DNA from 3 places in the Cytobacillus sp. FSL K6-0129 genome. Region 2 is predicted to be linked to each of the others. Evidence: riboswitches for the same ligand, from Rfam matches in the RefSeq annotation. Region 2 holds a riboswitch; each other region holds the start of a gene.
What was found. Region 2 has a riboswitch for S-adenosylmethionine ahead of MHI57_RS23030 (PLP-dependent aspartate aminotransferase family protein). Riboswitches for the same ligand answer to the same signal wherever they lie in the genome.

Region 1: linked by a shared signal. The riboswitch ahead of MHI57_RS11385 (iron-containing alcohol dehydrogenase family protein) and the one ahead of MHI57_RS23030 (PLP-dependent aspartate aminotransferase family protein) in region 2 are both predicted to bind S-adenosylmethionine.
Region 3: linked by a shared signal. The riboswitch ahead of MHI57_RS21810 (methionine ABC transporter ATP-binding protein) and the one ahead of MHI57_RS23030 (PLP-dependent aspartate aminotransferase family protein) in region 2 are both predicted to bind S-adenosylmethionine.

Annotation. Positions count from the first base shown of each region.
Region 1 covers NZ_JBBOXM010000001.1:2,265,030-2,268,307, forward strand. The annotation lists gene MHI57_RS11370 (hypothetical protein) at 1-342, opposite strand, end outside; partial or broken gene MHI57_RS25050 (GNAT family N-acetyltransferase) at 461-832, opposite strand; gene MHI57_RS11375 (hypothetical protein) at 848-1,000, opposite strand; gene MHI57_RS11380 (hypothetical protein) at 1,216-1,785, shown strand; SAM riboswitch class I at 1,865-1,980, shown strand; gene MHI57_RS11385 (iron-containing alcohol dehydrogenase family protein) at 2,073-3,188, shown strand; gene MHI57_RS11390 (MetQ/NlpA family ABC transporter substrate-binding protein) at 3,185-3,278, shown strand, end outside.
Region 2 covers NZ_JBBOXM010000001.1:4,559,710-4,562,987, forward strand. The annotation lists gene MHI57_RS23025 (NUDIX hydrolase) at 1-562, shown strand, start outside; SAM riboswitch class I at 629-729, shown strand; SAM riboswitch class I at 911-1,021, shown strand; gene MHI57_RS23030 (PLP-dependent aspartate aminotransferase family protein) at 1,098-2,897, shown strand; gene MHI57_RS23035 (aliphatic sulfonate ABC transporter substrate-binding protein) at 2,922-3,278, shown strand, end outside.
Region 3 covers NZ_JBBOXM010000001.1:4,274,771-4,278,048, reverse strand. The annotation lists gene MHI57_RS21820 (acyl-CoA dehydrogenase family protein) at 1-322, opposite strand, end outside; gene MHI57_RS21815 (methionine ABC transporter permease) at 433-1,098, opposite strand; gene MHI57_RS21810 (methionine ABC transporter ATP-binding protein) at 1,088-2,101, opposite strand; SAM riboswitch class I at 2,185-2,291, opposite strand; gene MHI57_RS21805 (CotH kinase family protein) at 2,384-3,278, opposite strand, start outside.

The DNA.
Region 1 (3,278 bases), 2.3 Mb from region 2:
GCGATTATATAAAATCATATGATATTCACCTAAGTCAATGTATGCTGACAAATATAACCCATGCCTGAAAGTCGAATCATAGAACCTTTCTATAAACTGCTCTGCTTGCATGATCATATCAAACTTACTCATTTCCCCTGGAATTTCATCTAGTTCATCCGTATAAATGAAAAACTCTGCCACACCTAATTCATCCATACGAACCGAGCCAATTGACTCTCCCCAATCTTCCAACAGGATATCATACACATTTTCTTCAAATTCCATCTGCTCCATAACTAAATCATCTGGGTTGATTCCTTTAAAATAGGTTTTTAGTTGTTCCATTATTAAGTGATTCAAAGCAGCTGTTCTCCTTTAGTTATGATTTAATTAACGTGCAGGAAGTGAAATTTTAACATTAAATCGCTTCTATTTAAAGGTTCTCTTTAATTCTTCCCATAATAATAACATCTATAAATTAGAAAAGCGCAGGGCGCCTGCTTATCGGTGACAAGCATAAGACGAGCCGGCAGAAAGGTTGTTTTTTAACCTTTTTGACGGATTGGCTTATGACCTCGAGCCGATGGCGTCCGGAGCTAGACAAAGCCTCGTTAAACATTTCATATAATGCAATCGCCCTTATATTATCTGCACATACATCTAACTCTAATCTGATGAGTCCTAACTCTTCATCGGCAAGCTTTACTATTCGCTCAAGAAGCGTCTTGCCAATCCCTCTTCCTTGTACTTCTTCATTAATAGAGATGGACACATTCCCGCTATATCTTAACTTTCCACTTCTCTCTTCTAAGGAAGCTATCCCTCGAACATGACCGTTACATTCTGCAACAAATACATGGTCTTCTTATGTAAGTCCTTCAATATAATCTTCAATATCTTTTAATCTCCCCGATGATAAGGCCATTGTTTGTTGAATAATAGAATCTTGCCTATGCATTTCATGAATATCTCTTGCATCATTTATATGTATCGGTCTAATCTTTATTTCTTCCCCCATATAAAAACTCCTTTTTTTATAAAACTGTTCTGAATGAAAACTTATAAACCAAGACTACCACTTTTCTTAGTTTGAAAATATTGCTTTATTCATTTACGAATGAACAGTATAAAAAGTTTCTTATCATTGCACTGACATAATCACTACGATACAAAATATATATGAAAGGAGGCATCGAGATATTTTATGAGCATCCAAAGGAGGGTAATTTGAATATGCTTGCTTTGTTCAGTCTTTTTCTAGTTGTCGGCTACAGTTTCTTTTTCTTTTTTAGTGCCGTTAGAAAAAAGAAAGAAATAGCTACAAAATATTCTAAATGTATTCCCATGGTGGTTGGTATGACGAGTAGCTTAACAATCGGTTTGATTATATCTGTGTGGTTACCAGAAATGGCTAAAGCAACTGTATTATCAATTCTCATTAGCGCTGTCATTGCCATTTTTATAGGACTACCGTTTAAAACAAACGGACTCGTTGAAGCTCAAGCGTCAAGTCTCATGGGAAGTATGATGGGGGCAATGCTAGGCATTATGTTGGTACCCAGTGAAGTTACATTTATGATCATTAGCATGGATCTGATTTATTTAATTAGTATTTTTGCCATGATGCTTCTCATGCACAAAAAACATTCATTAAAGGAAGCATTGAAAAATCGACCTGTGCCCTTCTATCTAACATTCTTATTAAGCATCGCCATTATCTGTGCATCGGGAATTCATCAAGAAGCGAAGAACTCAATTCATCCGATTGAAGAAAACACCCCACAAGTAGAACACCATCACTAGTTTAATGATTAATTTCAATTATGTTATTGACTTTTCATGTAATAGATAATATTATGAATATAATTTAATAAAGCATTTTCTCTTATAAAGAGCGGCTGAGGGACTGGCCCTGCGACGCCCGGCAACCATTCATATACCCATATGAACAGGTGCTAAATCCTGCAAAATACTTTTTGGTATTTTGATATATGAGAGAGGTTTACTACTATTCTAGTATATTTATGCCTCTCATGATGAGAGGCATTTTTGTTTTTATCATCACATCAAAAGAGAAACGAGGAGAGGAAATGACTGTAACAATCGTAAAAGGGGCTCCAGGACATTATTTATTAGGTTCAGGCATTCTAACAGAACTCCCCGACCTACTTAAAGATATTTCTGTTTCCAAATACCATATAATAACCGGTAAAAAAGCTTGGCAAGCCGTGCAACCCTACTTGCCCAAGGAAGTAATAGATAACAACATTCACCTTCATTATATAGATGGTCACACTACCTTAAAAAAGGTCCATGACATCCAAGAAATAATAACAAATGATGGTGCTAATGGCGTAATAGGTATTGGTGGTGGGACAGCATTAGATATAACAAAAGCAGTTGCGATTGAAGCATCTGTTCAATCCATTCTTATACCGACAATCGCAGCTACCTGTGCCGCTTGGACACCATTAAGTGTTTTTTATAATGAAGAAGGCAGCTTTACTCATTATACCGAGTTCCCTATTGCGACAACCCTCGTATTGGTTGAACCTGAAATTATTGCTAAAGCGCCTATTACTTATTTAAAAGCAGGAATTGGGGATACATTAGCCAAGTTTTATGAAGCTGAAGCTCTAATTGAAAGTTTTTACCCTGAAGAAACACTTCCTGTACCTAAACAAGTTTCGCAATTTTCAGCTAAAATTTGCCGAGATACATTGCTTAATGATGGTGAAGCCGCACTACAATCAGTAGCCAAAAACGAAACCTCAAAAGCACTTATCCGTGTGATTGAAACGATTATCATGACTGGGGGTATGGTCGGTGGATTCGGCGAAAAAGCAGGACGAATCGCTGGTGCCCATTCGTTTCATAATGGACTAACCGTAGCGGATGCAGCCCAAGATTTTCTTCATGGGGAATTAGTCGCTTACGGGATTCTTGGTCAATTGGCCATTGAAGAAAAATGGACGGAAGTTGATTACCTTCTCCCGTTTTATGAGAGCTGGCAATTGCCAAGTAGTCTCTCTAGTCTAACTATTGATGTGAATGATGAGCAATTAATGAAGACAATTGTAAAAAAGGCGATACGCCCAACTGAATCTATTCACTTTATGAAAAACGAGATAAGTGAACATTCTGTTTTACAAGCACTTCGATTATTAGAAAAACAAAATGAACAAAAAGGAGTTCAAACATCATGAAAAAATGGTTACTAACTGGAACATTCTTATTATCTTTAACAGGCTTAGCTGCATGTGGTAGTGATGAAGCCAGCAACTCTACAGAAGGAT
Region 2 (3,278 bases):
ATTGGTTAAATTCGCTGTTCTTCTTCCCCTAATAGAAAAAGATGGAGAAATACATATTTTGTTTGAAGTACGGTCTTTATCTATGAGAAGACAGCCAGGGGAAATTTGCTTTCCTGGGGGGAAAATGGATCAAGACGATGTGGATTTAATAGAGACGGCAAAAAGGGAGACCAGTGAAGAGTTAGGTATCCCAATTGGAGAAGTCTCTGTTTTTTCAGAACTTGATTATGTAGTGACACCTTATGATACAGTGATTTATCCGTTTGTAGGCACAATAGAGAGCATCAGTGATCTTAAGCTAAATCCAGAGGAAGTGGATCAAATTTTCACAGTACCACTTGCTTATTTTTTGAAAGAGGGACCATCTATTCATTATATTGAGATGAAGCCAGAGCCTAATAGTAGCTTTCCCTATCATCTCATTCCTAATGGGGAAAAATATAAATGGCAAACGCGGAGGATGCAAGAAATTTTTTATACTTATAAAGGTCATGTGATATGGGGGTTAACAGCTAAGATACTGTATCATTTTTTGACGCTTATCCAGGATGAAAATAAATAAATTTTCAAAATGTTATTGACGATTCCCTATAAAAGGGTATATGATGTTAAACAAATAAATATGAACTTCTTATCCAGAGAGGCGGAGGGACTGACCCAGAGAAGCCTCGGCAACCAGCAATCTTTTGTATGGTGCTAATTTCAGAGGATATTATCCAAAGATAAGGAGAAGGTGAGCTCGTTAATTCAAAGCCCTTCTGCCTCTTCTAGGTAGAAGGGCTTTTTATGTGATAGAGCTAATATTTTATTGGAATATAAAATATATTCAGATTTCATATTGACGACAAATCATTTTTTGGATATAATTCTATTTGTAATTAAAGTATTAACGCTTTAAAAAATAAAATATTTCTTATCGAGAGTGACGGAGGGATCAGGCCCTATGAAGTCCGGCAACCTTCAAGCAATTGCTTGAAAAGGTGCTAAATCCTGCAGGCAGTAAATGTCTGGAAGATAAGATGAGGCAACCCCCTCTTCTTATGAAGAGGGGGTTATTTATTTTAATCATCCGACTAAAAAGTAGAGGAGAGTATATAATGACGAATCAATTTAACACTTATGATGATGAGACGATTTTATTACATGGAGGTCAATCACCAGACCCGACAACGGGATCTCGTGCAGTTCCTATTTATCAAACAAGTTCATATGTTTTTCATAATACAGACCATGCGCAAAGCCTATTTTCATTAGATGAGACGGGAAATATCTATTCACGAATCGGTAATCCAACGGTAGATGTATTAGAAAAACGTATTGCTTTATTAGAAGATGGGGTAGCGGCAGTAGCGACTTCATCTGGAATGGCAGCTATAGCTCTTTCAATTATGAATATTGCCCAAGCGGGTGATGAGATTGTTGCAGCGTCGAACCTTTATGGTGGAACATATAATCTTTTTGCCATAACACTTCCGAAATATGGGATTAAAGTTCATTTTGTTGATGGATCTGACCCTGAGAATTACCGTAAAGCGATTACGCCAAAAACTAAGGCTTTATATGGAGAGATTATTGGGAACCCAAGTCTTCATGTCCTAGATGTAGAGGCAGTTGCAAATATTGCTCATGATAATGATATTCCTCTTATTATTGATAATACTTTCGCTTCACCTTATCTTTGCAAACCAATCCAATGGGGAGCAGATATTGTCATTCATTCGGCAACAAAATGGATTGGTGGTCATGGAACAACAATTGGCGGACTTGTAGTTGATGGCGGACGATTTAATTGGAATCATGATAAGTTTCCTGGTTTTACTCAGCCAGATCCAAGTTATAACGGTATTGTTTATGCGAATGAGTTTGGTACACTCGCTTTCAGTACAAAACTTCGTGTTCAGTTGCTGCGCGATTTTGGGTCATCATTAAGCCCACATAGTGCATTTCTTTTACTCCAAGGATTGGAAACACTCCATTTACGTATAGAGAAACATACGGAAAATGCAGCGAAGATAGCCCATTTCTTAAACGCTCATCCAGCTGTTGATTGGGTCGCATATCCAGGTTTAGCAGAGCATCCAGCGCATGAACTCGCGAAGAAATATTTAAACACTGGCTTCGGTTCCATTGTGAACTTCGGTATTAAAGGTGGCCGAGATGCAGGTAAAAAAGTGATAGATACAATTGCATTGTGGTCTCATGTAGCCAATGTAGGTGATGCGAAGTCACTCATTATTCATCCGGCTTCAACCACACATCAACAGTTAAGTGCAGAAGATTTAATTAAAAGCGGTGTAAGTGAGGAACTCATACGTTTATCAGTTGGGATTGAATCGGTTAGAGATTTAACCAATGACTTAGATCAAGCCTTCTATGAAGCGACTGGTATTTCTTCGAAGGGAGAACAAAAAGGAGAAACAGCAGTAAATGATGAAGGTGTTATTCGATGGGCATTACAATCATCCTCATTAAAAGAAGATGTGGATGGCAAAGAACTGCAAAGAGCAAAAAGGATAGCTGTTGTTGGATTAAGTGGAAATCCTGCTAGACCAAGTTACCGTTTAGCAAGAAAAATGCAAAGATTAGGTTATCAAATCGTGCCAGTTAATCCAAGAGAAACAGAAGTATTAGGTGAACAGGCATATCCAAATTTAAAATCCATTCCTTTTACCATTGATATTGTGCAAGTATTTAGAAGCCCTGAAGCTGCGATAGAAGTGGCGAAAGAGGCAGTAGAAATCCAACCGAAAGTTTTCTGGCTACAAGAAGGTGTCATTTCACCAAAAGCAGTTGAAATAGCAAAAGAAGCCGGACTTGAAGTGGTACAAAATCGCTGCACATATAAAGAGGCACAGAGATTAAGAGGTTCTATTGTAACCTTTGCTTGTGAAATTTAAAACCGAGATTGAGGAGAGTCATCGATGAAAAAATGGTTCGTATTTTTAATTGTCGTTTTATCAATTGGATTCATTAGTGCTTGCGGGGATAGTGAGGCAAGCACTGATGATAGTAATGGCGAAGGAAAACCAGAAAAAATTGTTTTAGACTATGCCTATTATTCTCCAACAAGTGTAGTTTTAAAGAAATTCGGCTGGGCAGAAGAAGCGTTTGCCGAAGATGATATTGATGTTGAGTTTGTCCTCAGTCAAGGGAGTAATAAGGCACTTGAGTTTCTTAATAGTAGCAGTGTTGATTTTGGCTCAACTGCAGGTGCAGCGGCATTAATTGCAAAAGCAAATGGTGCTCCAATTGAATCAGTCTATATATACTCAAAACCA
Region 3 (3,278 bases), 280 kb from region 2:
AGTGCCAACCAATACATAAAGCCGTAGACGCATCACCTTGGGCAATCCTTTCTTGTATTAAGAAATATTCATATAAGGAAATCTCTTTACCACCATATTCTTTCGGAATCGTTAAACTTAAGTAATTTGATTGTTTTAATTCTTCAAAATTTTCAAAAGGGAATTCTGCATTTTCATCAATCTTTTGCGCCCTCTTACTAAATCCTTCTGCTAATATCGTAGCTTTATGAAATAATTCTTCTTGTTGAGCCGTCTTAATAAATGGTCGAGCGAGTTGTTCAGCTAAATACGCTTCCTTAGATGAAGCTGTTATCGTGCTCATAGAATCCTTCCTCCCCGTCTGTTTCCATCTTCTCTTTAATACTCAATCATTAGGATAAATAGATATAGTAAAGGCTCCATCCCCTTTACTATATCTATCGTTTGAATTTATTATCTCTTATCTACATATTTAGTTAATTTATCCCCACCAATTTGAATGATTTGCACCAATACAACGAGGACAATTACTGTCGTAATCATAATGACATTATCATAGCGATAGTAACCGAAACGTATCGCTAAATCACCAATACCACCGCCGCCAATAATACCTGCCATTGCTGAATAACCAATTAAACTAATAGTCGTAATCGTTAAACCTTGAACAATTCCAGGTTTCGCTTCTGGGACAAGAATTTCCTTAATTATCATCCAAGGGGAAGCGCCTACTGCTACTGCAGATTCAATGACTCCTTTATCTATTTCTCTTAAGGATGTTTCTACCAATCTTGCAAAAAACGGAATCGCTGCTACAGATAATGAAACAGAAGCCGCTGTAGGACCAATAGTTGAACCTGCAATTAATTTTGTTAACGGCAATAGAGCTACTAACAAAATAATATAAGGAATAGAGCGGATCAAATTGACAATCCAACCGGTAACAGCATTTACAAATCTATTCTTTAAGAACAATCCTTCGTCTGTAACGAATAATAAGATCCCTAGTGGAAGACCTAGTATAAGTGCCGCAACTAAAGAAATGGCGACCATATAAATTGTTTGTAATACAGCTGTATTTAGTTCAGGAAGTAACGCCTGAATGGACTCAAGCAACATGTTCAACTACCTCCAAATTCTGTGTTCTTTCTTGAATATATTGTATAGCTCTTTCTATTTCAGGTATTTCGCCAGTCAACTCCATAATAAAAATACCAAGAGGTACTTCTTGAATATATTCAATCTTGCCGTGAAGAATATTTCCTTTTACTTTGAATGTTTGGAACAGTTCAGAAACAACAGATTCTTCTGCTATTGCACCTTTAAATTGAATCTTAATGATTGTTCCCTTCCTGTTTTCAATCAATTGTTGTGGTAAGTCAAATTGAAGAACACTCTGAATGAAATCCTTTGTAAGTGGTTCAATTGGATTCGCAAATATATCATACACCGGTCCCTCTTCTATGACCTTTCCATCTTGCATAACAGCTAACCTATGACAAATCTCTTTGACTACTTCCATCTCATGAGTGATAAGTACGATGGTTAATCCTAGCTTTTTATTAATTGATTTTAATAAGTTCAGGATTGATTTTGTTGTTTTAGGGTCTAGAGCTGACGTGGCTTCATCGCAAAGTAAAACCTTTGGATCATTAGCGAGTGCTCTGGCTATTCCTACCCTTTGCTTTTGACCACCACTTAATTGTGTGGGATACTGATGAATTTTATCTGCTAAACCCACTAATTCTAATAGTTCTTTCACCCTGATATCTATTTCTTTCGGGCTTTTACCTGCCGCTTTTAAAGCAAAGGCAATATTCTCATACACTGTCTTCGAACTCGCTAAATAAAAATGCTGAAAAATCATACCTATCTTCTGCCTTGCTTTTCTTAATTCTTTACTTGTTAAAGATGTTAAATCAACGCCATCAATTTTCACTTCACCAGATGTCGGTCTCTCCAATAAATTTAGACAGCGTAATAAAGAACTTTTCCCTGCTCCACTATAGCCAATAATCCCGTATATTTCCCCTTCTTTAATAGAAAGGGATACATTGTCAACCCCTATTACTTGCTTCTTTTTGCTTTTATAAATTTTCACTAAATGATTGACTTCAATCATTTACCTCACCCTCCCTAAATCCTCTACAACATAAAATGAGCCTCTTTCACTTTGAAAGAGGCTCAACAAATGATTGTTATTAAACCTTATCTTTCAGAATGAAATCATTCTGCAGGATTTAGCACCTTCCCTTTAAAAGGAGGTTGCCGGACATCTTCGGGCCTGGTCCCTCAGTCTCTCTCGATAAGAATCATATTAAATTTAATGTGTTGCTTTGATAAAGGAAATTTTATCGGGTATTGAATTAATTGTCAATAGTATTTTGATTATTTATGCATTTACTTATCTTCCTCTTCGTTTAAACAAGAAGATAAAAAAAGTTGTTCCTAATAAAGCTGTGATTAGACCCACATACAAGATGATTGCTGACGTTTTGAACTTTACTGTACTAGGTTGCTCTTCTTGTCCACGTCCCTCACCACCAGGCATACCTTCAAACCCTTCTGGTGTCTCAAAATCTCCTTCCTGCGGAAAGTCTCCATTGCCTTGCGGACGTTCAGGCATTTCACCATCAATGTTTCCTTCATTACCGTTTGGCGGTTGGAATACTTCTCCTCTTTCTTGACCTTCCTGGTCATCACCACCTGCTCGGCTAGGGAACATGTTATTGACTTCAGAAGCTTGTGATTCTACTTCTAATTCACCTGAAAGCTGAGCAAGTATCGATTCTGATCTCGCCTCAGCAAATGCTGGTAAACTCTCATCACCTTGCACTGCTTGTAGAAATTCTTCTGTTGTATAAAACTTGGTAGGATCCTGTTCTACATAAGGAAGAATCAATGTACTAATTTGTGTAGTTGTATTTTGGTAAGACTCTTTTGTCATATATTCTTCGGCAATCTTTTCAAGGTATGCTTCATATTGCTTTTTAAATTCATCATTTGCCAATAAAGCATTAAGTAAAGGCCTCTCATCTAAAGAAGTACCAGCTACAGGTTCGGAAATACTGAAATTAATCGTATCTTCACTCATTAAATTACTATTTCCCATGCCACCATCGAAGTTCCCCATTTCAGCTTGGTGAACTTGACCTTGTTCATCCTCACCTTGCCCACCTTCTCCTGGTGCTAGACCTTGTTGTTCCTGATTTTGATTTTTGTTTTGGTTTTCTTCAGCGATTGAAGAATCTCCGTTCATGCGTCCTCCGCCACCCATACCTACTCCAAAGCCGCCAAAT